DNA from 3 places in the Methylobacterium sp. Leaf88 genome. Region 3 is predicted to be linked to each of the others. Evidence: riboswitches for the same ligand, from Rfam matches in the RefSeq annotation. Region 3 holds a riboswitch; each other region holds the start of a gene.
The links. Region 3 has a riboswitch for cobalamin ahead of ASF20_RS10010 (TonB-dependent receptor). Riboswitches for the same ligand answer to the same signal wherever they lie in the genome.

Region 1: it holds a riboswitch for cobalamin, as region 3 does, so the genes downstream of both, ASF20_RS06285 (TonB-dependent siderophore receptor) here and ASF20_RS10010 (TonB-dependent receptor) in region 3, are expected to answer to the same signal.
Region 2: it holds a riboswitch for cobalamin, as region 3 does, so the genes downstream of both, ASF20_RS14225 (TonB-dependent siderophore receptor) here and ASF20_RS10010 (TonB-dependent receptor) in region 3, are expected to answer to the same signal.

Annotation. Positions count from the first base shown of each region.
Region 1 covers NZ_LMMK01000011.1:85,911-91,167, forward strand. Annotated here, with positions in the region: gene ASF20_RS06285 (TonB-dependent siderophore receptor) at 1-1,768, opposite strand, end outside; cobalamin riboswitch at 2,215-2,431, opposite strand; gene ASF20_RS06290 (DUF2934 domain-containing protein) at 2,603-2,791, shown strand; gene ASF20_RS06295 (transcriptional regulator) at 2,825-3,145, opposite strand; gene ASF20_RS06305 (hypothetical protein) at 3,898-4,074, shown strand; gene ASF20_RS06310 (hypothetical protein) at 4,107-4,487, opposite strand; gene ASF20_RS25255 (hypothetical protein) at 4,630-4,755, opposite strand; gene ASF20_RS06315 (hypothetical protein) at 4,755-4,919, opposite strand; tRNA gene ASF20_RS06320 (tRNA-Arg) at 5,062-5,138, opposite strand.
Region 2 covers NZ_LMMK01000022.1:181,877-187,133, reverse strand. Annotated here, with positions in the region: gene ASF20_RS14240 (transporter substrate-binding domain-containing protein) at 1-534, shown strand, start outside; gene ASF20_RS14235 (PQQ-dependent methanol/ethanol family dehydrogenase) at 737-2,500, shown strand; gene ASF20_RS14230 (hypothetical protein) at 2,669-2,899, shown strand; cobalamin riboswitch at 3,368-3,578, shown strand; gene ASF20_RS14225 (TonB-dependent siderophore receptor) at 3,800-5,257, shown strand, end outside.
Region 3 covers NZ_LMMK01000012.1:784,403-789,659, reverse strand. Annotated here, with positions in the region: gene ASF20_RS10025 (hypothetical protein) at 1-53, opposite strand, end outside; gene ASF20_RS10020 (FdhF/YdeP family oxidoreductase) at 50-2,347, opposite strand; gene ASF20_RS10015 (hypothetical protein) at 2,655-2,966, shown strand; cobalamin riboswitch at 3,043-3,245, shown strand; gene ASF20_RS10010 (TonB-dependent receptor) at 3,353-5,257, shown strand, end outside.

The sequences.
Region 1 (5,257 bases), on a different contig from region 3:
CGCCGACCGCCTGGTCGAAGGTGTCGTACTGGGCATGCAGCAGCGCCAGGTTGGCGTCGATGCGCCAGGCCTCGGAGAGGTGCAGGCTCAGGGCCGCCTCGACGCCGAGGGAGGATTGCTGCCCGACCTGGGTCGAGAGCGTCGGCTGGCCCGGTACCGCCGAGATCAGGTTGTCCTTGACGATGCGGTAGCCGGCCAGCGTCCACTCGGCCCGGCCGTCCCAGGCCACGCCCTTGGCGCCGACCTCCACCTGCTTGCCGGTGGAGAGCCGGAAGTTGGCGAGACTCTGCGACAGGGAGATCAGGCTGCCCACCGGATCGGTGGCGGTGGCGTACTGGGCATAGAGGGCCAGCAGCGGCGTCGGGTTGTAGACGGCGCCGAAGCGGTAGCTCAGCGCCCGAAAGTCGCGGTCGAAGGTGTTGCCGGTGACGAGGTCGGTCCGCTGCAGCACCGGCGCGTCGTAGCGCACGCCGGCCAGGAGCGAGACCTGGTCGGACAGGATCAGGCGGTTCTCGGCGAAGACCGAGGCCTGGCGCGTGCTGGTGGCGTAGGCGGGCCGGGCGCGGCCCTCGGCCGGGAACAGGCCCGGGTCGTAGGCGAAGGGATCGACGCTGGTGGTGGTGTCGAAATAGAAGTTGTTGGTGTGCCGGAAGGCGATGTGGTTCACGTCGAACCCGGCCAGGAATTCGTTGCGGAAGCCGAACAGGGTGCCGCGGAAGGTGGCGTCGAGGCGGTTCCCGATCTGCTCCTGCTGGTGGTAGATCTCGAGGTAGTCGGAGCGGTCGATCCGGCCGGTGCCGCGGTTGAAGGCGTATTGCTCCACGTCCCGCCACTGGCGCCGGCTCTGGAGCCGGTAGGCGGTGTTGCGGACCGTGACGTCGGCGCTCGGCGTCCACTCGGTGCGCAGTTGCGTCCAGTTGTCGGTCCAGAGGATCTGGGCGTCGCGGACGTTGTAGTTGTTGAACCGGAGGGCGTCGCGGATGCGCCCGTCGACGAGGGGCGTGCCCCAGTAGCGGGCCGGCTCCTGATAGCCGAAATCATGGCTCAGGGTGACGGCGAGGTCCGGCGTCGCCTGCAGGGTCAGGGCGCCCGAGACCGCGAGGTTGCGGAAACTCCCGTCCGGGGCGATCCAGCCCTCGGCGCGGTTGCCGCTGATGTTGAGGCGGTAGGCGAGCGCCTCCCCGATCGGGCCGCCGGAATCCAGGGCCAGACGCGCCAGACCGTCCGAGCCGACCGCCGCGCGGGCCTCGTTGAGGGGCGTGAAGACCGGCTTCTTGGTGACGACATTGATCACGCCGCCGATGGCGCCATCGCCGTAGAGCACGGAGGCCGGCCCGCGCAGCACCTCGATGCGCTCGACGTTCCAGGTGTCGAACGGGAAGGTGACGGTGCCGGCGCCCACGAACAGGCGGGTGCCGTCGTAGAGCTGCTGGATCGAGTTCGGGCCGGAAAAGCCCCGGGCCGTGAAGGCGCCGTTGCCGTTGCCCGGCGCCGCCACCGTGGTGATGCCGGTGGCGTTCTGGGTGACGGCCTCCGCCACCGTGTTCTGGCCGCGCAGCCGCGTGGTCTCGCCCGCGATCACGTCGACGCTGGCGGGGGTCTCCAGGGCCGTCAGGCCGAGGCGGCTGGCGCTGCGGCCGGGGCTGCGCAGGTTGAGCCCCTCGGCGGGCGCCGGGCCGCCCCGCCCGGAGCCCGCGACCTCCAGGGTCTCCAGGGTGACGGCTGGCGGGACCTCCCGGGTCTCGGCCTCGGCGGAGATCGGCAGCAGGCCGCCGAGCAGGGCCGCCAGGGGCAGGACGTGTCGCGACGGCAAGGTCGGGCCTCGCCGCGACCCGCGCGCGTTCGCGGTTCGGGACGGGATGGGGGCGACGGGCATAGGGTAACGGGACGTGGGGCAACCGGACATGGGGCAACCGAACAAGGGCGCGGGCATCGGTCGGGGCCGACCTGCCGTCTCCGCTAGACTGAATGTTATAACATTACAATCGGCAAGCGGGGCCCGGGGCCGGCGTGTCCGCGGCCCAGCCGTCACCGGGCCGCGCGGGGCGGCCGGAGGGAGCATGCGGGAGCAAGACTTGCGGGCGAGGACGGGCATCGACGGGACGGCTGACGCGACGAGTCGCGCGGAGTGGCACGTCACCGCGAAGAGGTCGGCCCGTTCGCGGCAAGCGAACGCCCCGACACCCACCAGGACACCCCGCCCGATGCGTTTCGCGTGTGACCACGACTGACGGCAGGTCTCCTGGCTCGCGGGTCACCGCCCTCCCATCGTCTTCCCAGGCCCGGGTCCTGACGGACCGTTCACCCAGTGACGTGTTGATGAGGAGCTCGCCGCTTACAGTTGCGGGGGCAGCCGCGGCCTCGGGCTCTCGCCCTCACCGCGTTCCCTTTTGATCCTCGTTAAAGAGGAACCGTCGCGGGTAAGCTAGGCCGTTTCCGGCGCCGCCGTCAAATCCCCCGGGGTTCGGCAGCCTGCCCTGCGAAGGGGGCGACCGGGGCAGCCTTGTGCGCATCGGGGGACAAATCCCGCCGTGGAGCGTTGGCCCCGCAGGGAGAACCGGGCTGTGACGCTGTGACCGAGACTGAAGGAGCAGAGAGCACGATGTCCGAGGATGGGATCACGTTCGAGCGGATCCGCGAGCGCGCCCATGAGATCTGGGAGCGCAACCACCGCCCCGAGGGGTTCGAGGTCGAGTTCTGGCTGATGGCCGAGCGGGAGCTGCGGGCCGAGCGCGCCCGCAACGCCCCGAAGTCGGCCGCACCGGCGCAGGAGGACGCCGCCTGTCCCTGACGGCGCCGGGGACGGGCTCGGGGGCGGGTCGCCTCAGCCGCTCGCCGCCACCGCGTCGTGGTCCGCGAACAGGATCGCGTGGGTGAACGGGCCGTCGACGCGAATCGGGGCCCGGACGAGGGCCTTGACGGGGACGTCGCGGACGGCCGCCCAGGCGCGGTAGCAATTCGGTGGGATCCGTCCCCGTCCGGTCTCCAGCTGCGAGAGGACGGTGTCGTATTCGGCCCCGACCACAGTGGCGAGCGGGCGCCGGCATAGGCCGCGCGCCGCGCGCAGGGGCTTCAGGAAGCGACCGCCCTCCCGGCCCGGTTCCGACACCCCCGCCGAATCCGGGCGTTGGCGGTGAGCAGACACGTGGGACATCCCTCCTCGGACAGCATGGGGAGGGCGCGATCATGGCAGTACCGCAAATCCCTCGGAGAGCAGGACCCGGGCGCCTGATCGGAAGGCGCAGGCCCGGCCGGCGCCGCCGCGACGCCGCGGGCGGGGGCGCCGTTCGACGCGCCTGATCCGGCGGCGCCGCCGGGCTAGTCGGAAACAGCCCGGACTGCGCCGTGATCCGTGGATCGGGACTTCCCGTTCGGGAACGCTCCGTTCCCGCGTCGCCTGCGCCCGCACCAGATGTGCCGCGCGCCATGAGGGCGCGGGCGACGCGGTCGGTGCTGAGCGACGGCTTAGGGCGCGATACGGCCCGTGCGGGCGACGGCGATCGCCTTCGGGTTCTTCATCGAGCGGTTGCCGGAGAAAACCGACGATCCCGAACCGCGTGTCGACGGGCCCGCGTTCCCGCCGCGGCGGGCCGCCTTCGGCCGCGCCGGGCACGGGGTCTCGACCCTCATGGTCCTGGGGCTGGGGTTCGGACTGGCTCTAGCCTGGGTCGTCTTCCTCTGTTGGGTCGCTCACGGAGTGCTAAGGTTGATAATGGACTAACGACCGCAGTGCAGCTGAAATTGTGCAAAGCACAAAAGTGCTGTTTATTTCCGCTTGTGTCCTCTCAATACCTAGGTAGTCTGGCTCCCGGTGTCGTTGGTGCGCAAATGCTTCTGATCTGTTTTGCCTCGCTCGGAGCTGCCGCAAGCCAGGCCGTGCGCCTGCCGGGTCTTCTGGTGATCGTATCGCTGCTGGCGGTCGCGATCGGCATCGAGGGGGCCCTGGAGCAGCGTGCCCTCGCGATCGTCCTGACCGATGCGGTCTGGATGCTCGTGGCGGTGGAGGCGTCCTATGTCGCGGCCTCGCTGCTCTGGACGTCCGAGGCCTCGCCCGCCGAACCCCGGAAGGCGTGAACCTTCGGGACGTCCGGCTGAGCCGGCGCGCCCTACCGGAACGGGGGCTCGGGCTTGAGCAGATAGCGGGCGACGATCGTGCCGCCCAGCGCGCCGAGGAGCGCGCCCGATCCGCTGGCCATAGCGTCGATGACCTGCGCGGTCCGGCCGGGCACCCAGCGCTGGCCGATCTCCATGACGACCCCCAGGACGGTGAGCGGCACGCCGATCCGCCACCAGCGCAGCCCGGCACCGTAGCCGAGGACGAACAGGCCGGCGGTCCCGCCATACGCGATGGCGTGCTCGACCTGACCCGGCAGGGAGGTGCGCGCCTCCCAATCCCGCGGAATCCAGGAGAGCCAGACCAGGGTCCCCACGCTCAGCCAGGCCGCCGCGCGGACGAGCCTCGAAAGGGCGGTCAGACGTGGCGACATGCGTGTTCCGAACCTTTCCGATCTGTCCCCTACCCCCACGGGCCGTCCCCGGGGCGGGCGCCGGGGGCGACGGGACCCTGCCGCCGGCCGGCGCCGACGCGGGCGCGCGTTTTTCCCGATGGGGTCCGGTGCCGCTGCGCCCCTACGGGCGGTCAACGGGCCGGGTGGTCGCCCGGCGGTTCGCCTTGAGAAGCTTGCCGATCACGATGCCGGCCGGGACGGACAGGAGGGTCCAGAGGCGCAGGACGTGGAGGAGGCGGAAGACCATCACGCGCCCTCCCCCGCCTTCACGGCAGCGTCATACCCCGCCATCCACTGGGCATGCGCCTGCGTGCCCTCGGCATAGGGGCAGTCCTCCCGGCGCAGGCCCTTGCCGGGGGCGTAGAACCCCAGCGCGTAGTGATCCAGGTTGTCGTCCGGGGGCTCTGTCATGGGCGGGAAGATAGGGCGCGCGGAAGGGCCTCCAAGGGCCCGACGCGTCCACGCCTCATCGGCGCGACGGAGTCCCGCCGGCATCCGCATCACGCTGTCAGGTGGAGAATTTGTCTTTCCCAGCAAAGGCTTCGGAAAGAAATGGCGCGCCCGAAAGGATTCGAACCTCTGACCCCCAGATTCGTAGTCTGGTGCTCTATCCAGCTGAGCTACGGGCGCCTGCGACCGGCGGGGGTTGGTGCCGCCCCCGGTGTGAGCGGGTGTTTAGAGGCTCCTTTTTGCGCTGGCAACCCTGGCCGGACAGATTTTTCGCGGCGGTGCGCTTCGCCGTCCGTTCG
Region 2 (5,257 bases), on a different contig from region 3:
CATGTGCCTCACGACCGGGTGCTGGCCACGCGCAACGAGCAGATTTTCCTGACGACGCCGTATTTCGAGCAGCGCCTCGCCTTCGCCTATCATCGTGACCGGATCGAGGGATTCGAGGGTGTGCGCGACTTGGAAGGCCATGCCGTCGCCGTCGAGGGGATGAGCGCGTCCGACAGCCTCGTGATGAACGCCGAGGGCGGGCGGTATCGCGCCGGCGTGAAGCACTACCGCAGCTTCGACGAGGCGGCGAAAGCGTATCTCGCGGGCGAGGCGCCAATCCTTGCTGGCACGCGCGCCGGCATCGAGGCAGCGCTCTCGGGCGCCGGCGCCTCGCGGGAGAACAATCCCGTGGTCGAGGTGCCCATGCCGGGCATCGTCCGGACCCGATGGGATCTGGGCGGGGCGGTCCGCAGCGATTCTCGCGACCTCGCCTACGCGGTGGGCGATGCTCTGGCGGCCTTGGCGACCGAGGGGCGCCTCAAGGCGATCTGCGACGCCTACGGCGTCACCTACTCCGCGCCGCAAGGCTATTGAGCCGACCGAGCATCGTCGAGGACCGAAAGCCAAGACCTCATCCTCAGTCCCGGCACCCGACGGCTATTCGACCAATGGCCAATAAGAATCCTCTGAGAACTTCTCTAGCTTCGACATCAAGGGGCGCCTTCCCAACACATCGAGACGGCGAAACCCAGTGGGTCACGGAGAACCGGGCCCGGCCTTGAGCGGAGGAAATGCCATGAGAATACGCGACCAGTTCCTGGCGGCGGTGGGCGTCACTGCCCTTTGCGTCAACCTGACCTTGCCGGCACTCGCCGAAGTCACCGAACAGGACATCCTCAACGACGCGAAGACCACTGGCGACGTCGTTACCTACGGTCTCGGGCCGCAGGCCCAGCGCTTCAGCCCTCTCAAGACGCTCAATCGCGACAACATCAAGGGCCTGGTGCCGGCCTATTCCTTCTCGTTCGGTGGCGAGAAGCAGCGTGGCCAGGAGAGCCAGGCGCTGGTCAAGGACGGCGTGCTCTACGTCACCGGATCGTATTCGCGCATGTACGCCATCGACTCGCGCACCGGCGACAAGCTGTGGGAATACAACGCCCGCCTGCCGGAGGGCATCCTGCCCTGTTGCGACGTGGTGAACCGCGGTGCCGCTCTTTATAAGGACAAGGTCTATTTCGGTACCCTCGACGCCAAGCTCGTGGCGCTCGACCAGAAGACCGGCAAGGTGGTCTGGCGCAAGGACATCGACGACTTCAAGGCTGGCTACAGCTACACCGCCGCGCCGATCATCGTGAAGGGCAAGATCATCACGGGCGTGTCCGGCGGCGAGTTCGGCGTCATCGGCCGGGTCGAGGCGCGCGATGCCGAGACCGGCGAAGTGGTGTGGAAGCGGCCCGTCATCGAGGGTCACATGGGCGAACTCAACGGCAAGCCCTCGACCATGACCGGCCAGGTCAACGAGACTTGGCCGGGCGACACCTGGAAGTTCGGCGGCGGCGCGACCTGGCTCGGCGGCACCTACGATCCCGAGAGCAACCTCGTCTATTTCGGCACCGGCAACCCCGGCCCCTGGAACTCGGCGCTGCGCCCGGGCGACAACAAATGGACCGCCTCGCGGCTCGCCATCAATCCGGACAACGGCGAGATCGTGTGGGGCTTCCAGACCACACCGCATGACGGCTGGGACTTCGACGGCGTCAACGAGTTCGTGCCGTTCGACATGCAGAAGGACGGCAAGACCGTGAAGGCCGGCGGCACCGCCGACCGGAACGGCTTCTTCTACGTCCTCGACCGGACCAACGGGAAGTTCATCTCGGCTACCCCGTTCGTGAACAAGATCAACTGGGCGAAGGGCATCGACGAGAAGGGCCGCCCGATCTACGACGACGCCTTCCGCCCGGGCGACCCGGCAAAGTCCGAGGACGGCAAGAAGGGCAAGTCCGTCTTCGCGGTGCCAAGCTTCCTCGGTGGCAAGAATTGGATGCCGGTCGCCTACAGTCCCGACACCAAGCTGTTCTACGTTCCATCGAACGAGTGGGGCATGGACATCTGGAACGAGCCGGTCTCGTACAAGAAGGGCGCGGCATATCTCGGCGCTGGCTTCACGATCAAGCCGGTCTTCGAGGATCATATCGGCTCGCTCAAGGCCATCGACCCGGCCTCCGGCAAGACGGTGTGGGAATACAAGAACAAGGCGCCGCTCTGGGCCGGCGTGCTGACCACGGCGGGCAACCTCGTCTTCACGGGAACCCCGGAGGGCTTCCTGAAGGCCTTCGACGCCAAGACCGGTGAGGAAGTCTGGAAGTTCCAGGTCGGCACCGGCGTCGTCGCGTCGCCGATCACCTGGGAGCAGGACGGGGAGCAATGGGTCGGCGTCGCCGCCGGCTGGGGCGGGGCCGTGCCGCTGTGGGGTGGCGAAGTGGCGAAATCCACCGCCGGAATCAACCAGGGTGGAAGCTTCTGGGCCTTCAAGCTGCCCAAGACCGTCGCCACGCGCTGAACGGAGCCGTCATCGGACGGTGGCTCCGGCCATCGCCCGACCGATGACTCCCGAATTTTCTGAAAGCGTGCCGGCCTTCGCTCGAGGGTTTGGCGCGCCCGAGCTCCGGAATGTCGGCGGTATCTCAACAACCGCAGGCATCCCGGAGCTTTCTCATGCCTTGACCATATCGCCCGCTTCGAGTGGAGCTGCCCGTTCCGCGTGTCGTGGTGGGGCGTGAGCTTCCCCCTCGCCGCAGCATCCGTCGCGGCCCTGCGGATCGCGACGGCGCGGCCGGGCCCGGCGATCGACCTCCTCGCCGTCTGCCTGCTCGCGCTCGCGACGGCGGTGATCGGATGGCTGCTCGCCCGGACCCTCATCGGACTCGCCCGCGGGGAGCTGCGTACGCTGGCGCAATGACAGGCAGGCGCGACATGACCTCGCTCACCCGCGACGAAGAATTTGAACGTCGAAATTGAGACACCGCGAGAGCTGACTGTGTATTTGCAAAGGGCGCATCCCTGATAGAGTAGAGGTGGATTACACGTCCGCTTACGGGAGCCGCACGAAGGCGCTTGAACGACTGGGTTGGGTCGAGATCCGCCGGTCCGGTCTATGACCGGGACGGGTGAAATGCGGTCCGGCTGCTTTCGATCGGAAGACGTTCTTAAGCAGCCTATCGTGGAGGCCATCGGGCATCGGCCAGTTGCACCACCAGGCACAGGCTGCCTAACCTCTCACCCCAGATGGACCAGAGCCTCCGCTCCTGAACACCGCAGACCGTCCCAAATCATCTGACGACGCACAACCATCCGGAACCATGCCGATGCAATGTTACAATGTTGCGGAAAATGGCGTTCCCTCGATTGACTATGCGGCGGCGCCCAGCGAATGTCTGACCGTCAAGGTTCCTGCGGGCCGTCGGCTCGCGGGCTAAGAGGGAATTCGGGGTGCTCGCAAGAGTGCTTCCGAAGCTGCCCCCGCAACTGTCAGCGGCGAGCCCTTTCCGTTCATGGTCACTGGTGCGTCGCACCGGGAAGGCTGAGGCGAGGGCAATGACCCGCGAGCCAGGAGACCTGCCTTGCACCACGATACGTCTCTCGGGCGGGGTGTCCCGGCGGAGCGCATGAGCGGGCTCGGCTGCTGACGCGGCCGATCCTGTGAGGGCACCCGCTCGGCCGTCGCTCGACAACCTTGAGCGCACCGGTGCCCCTTCGTCCGAGCCTGCCCACCGCGACGGCCCCGATCCCGAACCCGCCCGCATCCACCAAGCGCCGCTGGAGACCCGAACGCCGGGGATCGCGTTGCGCCCTTGCCGCGATCCTCTCGACGGTTTCACCCACCTTGGAGGCACGGGCGCAGGAGGCCGTCACGCTGGAGGAGCTCTCCGTGGAAGGGGATGGCAGAGGTGCCCCGACCGTCGCTGGTGCTGGTCCCAACCCAGGTATCGGCCTGATCGGTCCGACCCCGAGTTACCGGGCCGACCGGGCGGTGAGCAGCACGAAGACCGACACGCCTCAGCGCGACGTGCCCCAGGTCGTCACCGTCGCGCCACGCGAGGTCATCACGGATCTCGCTGCCACCCGCGTCGACCGCGTCTTCAACTACACGCCCGGCGTCGCCCAGCAGAACAATTTCGGCGGCCTGACGGTGTTCAGCTACGCCATCCGCGGCACGACGACCTCGGAACTCTACCGCAACGGCTTCCCGATCAACCGGGGCTCGCCGCCGCCGCCCGACACCCAGAACGTCGAGCGGATCGAGGTCCTGAAGGGTCCCGGCGGCGGCCTGTTCGGGCGCAGCGACCCGGGCGGCCTCGTCAACTTCGTCACCAAGCAGCCGACCGCCGAGCGCTTCGTCGAGATGGGCGGCCTGTGGGGCTCGTTCGAGCAGTTCCGCGGCACGGTGGATGCCGGCGGCGCACTCAACGAGGACGGCACGCTCCTCTACCGCTTCAACTTCGCGGGCGGACGCCAGAACAGCTTCCGCGATTTCGTGGATGGCGACCGGCTCCTCGTAGCTCCCGTCGTGAGCTGGCAGATCACGCCGGACACGAAAATTACCGTCGAGACCGAGTTCCTGCGCAACCGCATCGTGGTCGACCGGGGCGTGATCGCGATCAACAAGCAACTCGGCTTCCTGCCGATCTCCCGCTTCCTCGGCGAGCCGGGGCAGAGCACCGACCAGAGTTCGGACACCATGCAGGTGCGCGTCGAGCATCGCTTCAACGCCGATTGGCAGATGCGGCTGGCCACCCACTTCAACACCGGCTCGCTGGTCGGGGAATCGGCGGAGGTCCGTGGCCTCGCCGCCGACAACCGCACCGTCCTGCGCGACCGGAATTTTCGCGATTACCGCTGGGATACCGCCATCGGTCAGGCCGAGGTGGTGGGGCGCTTCGCCACCGGCGATCTCGGTCATACCCTGCTTCTCGGCTTCGAGCGCGAGAGCACCGACAGCCGCGTGGTCTACGACCGCTCGAACTTCCGCCAGAGCCCCTACAGCCTCGACATCTACGATCCGCGCTACGGCCAGGCCCTCCCGCCGCTCACCATCCGGCGCAACAACCTGGAGCGGGTCACCAACACCGGCCTTTACGCCCAGGACCAGATCGCGCTGAGCCCTGAGTGGAAGGCCTTGCTCGGCGTGCGCTTCGACTTCTTCGAGCAGTCCTTCCTTGAGCGCACGACGGCGACGCAGACGGAACAATCCCGGGTGGCGGCGACGCCGCGCGCCGGCCTCGTCTATCAGCCCCTGCCGGCGCTCTCGCTCTACACC
Region 3 (5,257 bases):
ACCGCGTCGGTGGCCGCCAGGAAGGTCTCCGCGTCGGCCGGCGGTTCGCTCATGCGGCGGCCGGCGCGCGCAGGCGCACCAGCACCGACTTCGAGGTCGGCGTGTCGCTGCCCTCGCCGAAGGTGGAGAGCGGCACGAGGACGTTGAGCTCCGGGTAGTAGCCGGCGAGCGATCCGCGCGGCATGTCGAAGGGCACGAGGCGGAAATCCTCGGCCACCCGGGTCACGCCGTCGTCATGGGTGCCGACGATGTCGACCCGGTCGCCCGTTCGGGCCCGGATCTCGGCCAGGTCGTCCGGGTGTGCGAAGACCACGCGGCGCTCGCCGTAGACGCCGCGGTAGCGGTCGTCGAGGCCGTAGATCGTGGTGTTGTACTGGTCGTGGCTGCGGAAGGTCTGGAGCACGAAGGTGTCGCTCGCGCGCTTCGCCCGCTGGTGCTCCGTCGCCTCGGGCAGGGGATCGGCGGAGAAGTTGGCCCGGCCGGTGGGCGTCTCGAAGCTGCGCTCGGCGGCGAGGTTCTTCAGCATGAAGCCGCGCGGGCGCCGGACGCGCAGGTTGTAGCCGGTGAAGCCCGGGATCGTACGCTCGATCAGGTCGCGGATGCGGTCGTAATCGTCGGCGAGGGCCGCCCAGTCGACCCGCGCGGAGCCGACCGTCGCCGCCGCCATGCCGGCGATGATGCCGATCTCGGAGCGCAGCTCGGCCGAGGCCGGCTTGTTGATGCCGCCCGAGCCGTGGACCATGCTCATGGAATCCTCGACCGTGACGATCTGGGTCTTGCCCTTCGCGTTCCGGTCGATCTCGGTGCGGCCGAGGCAGGGCAGCAGGTAGGCGACGCGGCCCGGCACGAGGTGCGAGTGGTTGAGCTTCGTCGCGATGTGGACGGTGAGTTCGCAGGAGGCCAGGGCCTTGGCCACAAGGGTGGTGTCCGGCGTGGCGCGGGCGAAGTTGCCCCCGAGGCCGATGAAGGCCTTCGACGAGCCGTCGAGCATGGCTCGGATGGCGGCGAGCACGTTGTGGCCGTGCGCGCGCGGGGCGGTGAAGCCGAATTCCCGCTCCAGGGCGTCGAGGAGGGCGGCCGGCGGCTTCTCGTTGATGCCGACGGTGCGGTCGCCCTGCACGTTGGAATGGCCGCGCACCGGGCACAGGCCGGTACCGGGGCGACCGACATGGCCGCGCAGCAGCATCACGTTGGCGAGTTCCCGGACGGTGGCCACCGAATGGCGGTGCTGGGTCACGCCCATGGCCCAGGTGCAGATCACCTTGTCGGCGGCTAGATAGACCCCGGCCGCGACCTCGAGGTCGGCCCGGGCCAGGCCGGACTGGTCCTCGATGGATTCCCAGGGGGTGGCGTCCACGGCGGCCCGGTAGGCCTCGTAGTCCGCGGTGTGGTTGCGCAGGAAGGTCCGGTCGAGCAGCGACGGCTGACCGACGGCCAGGGCCGCATCGTCGGCCGCGAACACCGCCTTGGCGATGCCCCGGAACGCCGCCATGTCGCCGCCGAGGCGTGGCTGGTAGTAGTGGCTCGCCACCGGCGCGCTGGCGCCGCGCAGCATCTCCACGGTGTTCTGCGGGTCGGCGAAGCGCTCCAGCCCGCGCTCGCGCACGGGATTGAACACCACGACCTTCGCGCCGCGCTGGGCCGCCCGCCGCAGGTCGCCGAGCATGCGCGGATGGTTGGTGCCGGGGTTCTGCCCGACGACGAAGATCGCGTCGGCTTTCTCGAAATCCTCCAGCAGCACGGTACCCTTGCCGACGCCGATGGCCGCCTGGAGGGCGATGCCGCTGGCCTCGTGGCACATGTTGGAGCAGTCGGGGAAGTTGTTGGTGCCGTAGTGCCGGGCGAAGAGCTGGTAGACGTAGGCGGCTTCGTTCGAGGCGCGGCCCGAGGTGTAGAACTCGGCCTGGTCCGGGTGGTCGAGCCCGCGCAGGGTGGCGCCGATTTCCGCGAACGCGGCGTCCCAGGTCGTGGCGACGTAGCGGTCGCTGGCCGCGTCGTAGCGCATCGGATGCGTCAGGCGGCCCTCGCCCTCCAGGGCGTAGTCGGTCCAGCCGCGCAGCGCGCTCACGGTGTGCTTGGCGAAGAACTTCGGCGGCGTGCGCTTGTCGGTGGCCTCCCAGGACACCGCCTTCACGCCGTTCTCGCAGAACTCGAACGAGGACCCGTGCGCCGGATCGCCCCAGGCGCAGCCGGGACAGTCGAAGCCGTCGGGCTGGTTGGCCTTCAGCATGGCGCGCGCACCCGACAGGGGTGCCCGGCTTCCCAGCAGGTGCTTGCCGCAACTTTTCAGGGCCCCCCAGCCGCCAGCCGCGGAGGAGCGCTTCGGGGTCGCGACCGGATGATCCATGACGGGGTCCTGAGGGGCAGGGCTCGCATGGCCGACGATCGGCCGCGAAGCGGAGCAGTCTCGCCTCAGCGATATCGCGATGCACAGCGTGCGCTCAATCGCGCGAAAACGCAGGCCAGTCATGCCGTTAGGGGTCCCATGCGTTTTTTGCAGAGCCGATGAAGACCGGGTTAAAACCGTTCCAGGCCGCAATGCGGACAATCGGGACCTTCCTCTCCGGCCCCGGTCCCTGGCGGAGGGCGGGTCGATCGCCTAACCCTCGGGCCGGATCGGCCGCTGGAAAGCGGGGTAGATGGGAGCGTGGGAGATGCGGACGCCGGTGAGGATCTTCGCGGCGGCGGCCGTCGGCCTCGCGGTCGGCCTCGCGGTGATGGCGCACGATCGGCAGATGGGCGCCGAATGGGCCGTGTCGGCCGAGCAGATCGCCGACGCGCAGGCCTACGGCAAGCCCGGCGTGGAGCTTCCGCCGGGCCACATGGTGACCGCGCCCCAGCGCAGCGAGGGCGCGGAGCGCCTTCCCCTGAAATGGATCCTCCTCGGCCTCGCGGCCGGTGGCGCCGTCCTAGCCGGCACGGGCCACCGGCGCGCGCCGGCGCGGAAACCGGATGACCGACCCTGACGCCCGACGCCTGTCGCCTGCCGGGCACACCGGCCCGAAAACCCCGCGCGGCCATTGACGCCGTCACCGCGTGTCGGGCTTCCTGGCGTCGGACGGTTCCTCCCCGGAGGATCAAAAGGGAACGCGGTGAGGAGTTTTGCTCCAACGCCGCGGCTGCCCCCGCAACTGTAAGCGGCGAGTTCCTCATCAGCACGTCACTGGGTGTCTCGACATCTGGGAAGACGATGAGAGGGCGGTGACCCGCGAGCCAGGAGACCTGCCGTCAGTCGTGGTCACACGCGAAACGCATCGGGCGGGGTGTCCTGGTGGGTGTCGGGGCGGATGCCGTGCGGCATCCGGGCCGGCCTCGTTCGCGGTGACGTGCCACAGACGTCGCCCGAGGTCCCATGTCGTCCTCCCGTTTTCGCTCGTTTCCCCGTTCACGGCCCACCGCCCGATCCTGGCTCCTCGGCGCCTGCGCCGGTTTCCTGCCCTACGGCGCCGGGATTCCGGACGCGTTCGCCGAGACTGCGCAGGCGGACCTCGCCGAATTGTCCGTGACCGCCGAGGCCCCGGCCAGCGGTGGCCGCGGGCCAGCCGCCCATGCGGGATTCGTCGGCGGCGTCACCGGCATCGGCGGCGGCCTCCGCAGCGTCGATGCGGCGAGCGCCGGCGTGATCTCGGGGGCGGCACTGAACAGCCGGCCGATCACCCGGCCCGGCGAGGCGCTCGAGAGCGTGCCCGGCCTCATCGTCACCCAGCATTCCGGGGAGGGGAAGGCCAACCAGTTCTTCCTGCGCGGGTTCAACCTCGACCACGGCACCGACATCGCGCTTCACGTGGACGGCATGCCGGTGAACATGCGCACCCACGCCCACGGCCAGGGCTATGCCGACCTGAATTTCCTGATCCCGGAACTCGTCGGCGCGGTCGAATTCCACAAGGGACCCTACTTCGTCCGCGACGGCGACTTCGCCTCTGCCGGCTCGGTGCGGATCGACTATCTCGACACGGTCGCGCGCAACCTCGCGCTGACGTCGCTCGGCAGCTTCGGCTACAAGCGCGCCCTCAGCATCGCCTCCGCGCCCCTCGGCGAAGGCCACCTGCTCGTGGCCGGCGAGGCCCAGACCTATGACGGCCCCTGGGACGTGCCCGACCGCCTCGCCAAGCTGAACGCCGTCGTCCGCTACAGCCAGGGCACGGCCCTCGACGGCTTCGCGCTGACGGGCATGGCCTACTGGGCCAAGTGGAACGCCACCAACCAGATCCCGGAGCGCGCCGTGGCGGAGGGGATCATCGGCCGCTTCGGCTCCCTGAATCCCACGGACGGTGGCGACACCGGCCGTTTCTCCCTCTCGGGCCGCTGGAGCCGGACGAGCGACGCCGGCATCACCCGGGCGAGCGGCTACGTCATCCGCTACGGCATGAACCTGTTCAACGACTTCACCTACTTCCTCAACGATCCGGTGAACGGCGATCAGTTCCGCCAGCGCGACAGCCGGGTGCTCGGCGGCGGCGAGGTCAGCCACACCGTCGAGGGCACCCTGTTCGGCTTGGCCGCGGAGAACGAGATCGGCCTCCAGACCCGCACCGACGCCATCCGGGTCGGCCTGTTCAACACCACGGCGCGGCAAACCCGCTCGACCGTGCTCGATGACCGGGTGCTGGAGGCGAGCGCGGCCCTCTACGTCGAGAGCCGGATGCGCTGGACCGACTGGCTGCGCACCAGCGTCGGCGTGCGCGCCGACGGGTTCTCCGCCGATGTCCGCTCGGACACCCCGGCCAATTCCGGCACGGCCCGGGACGGGATCGTCAACCCGAAGCTCGGCCTCGTGCTGGGACCCTGGTTCGACACCGAGGTGTTCGTGAATTACGGGGGCGGCTTCCACTCGAACGATGCCCGCGGCGTCACCGCCACGGTGGATCCGGCGAGCCCGCTCTTCAACATCAGCCGCTCGCCCTTCCTCGTGCCTTCGACGGGCTCGGAGATCGGCCTGCGCAACCGCAGCCTCGCCGGGCTGGAGACGGCGGTGACGCTGTTCCAGCTCGACTTCGCCTCCGAGAACCTGTTCCAGGGCGACAGCGGCACCACCGAGCCGAGCCGTCCCACCCGCCGCTTCGGCGTCGAATGGACCAACCGCTACGCGGTGACGCCCTGGCTCTCCCTGGAGGGGGACCTGACGGTGACGAATGCCCGCTTCGCGGACCGCGACCCCGTCGGCAACCGAGTCCCGGAGGCGCCCACCACCATCGCCTCGGCCGGGTTCACCTTCGGCGAGGGGCCGGGCTGGTTCGGAGCGATGCGCCTGCGC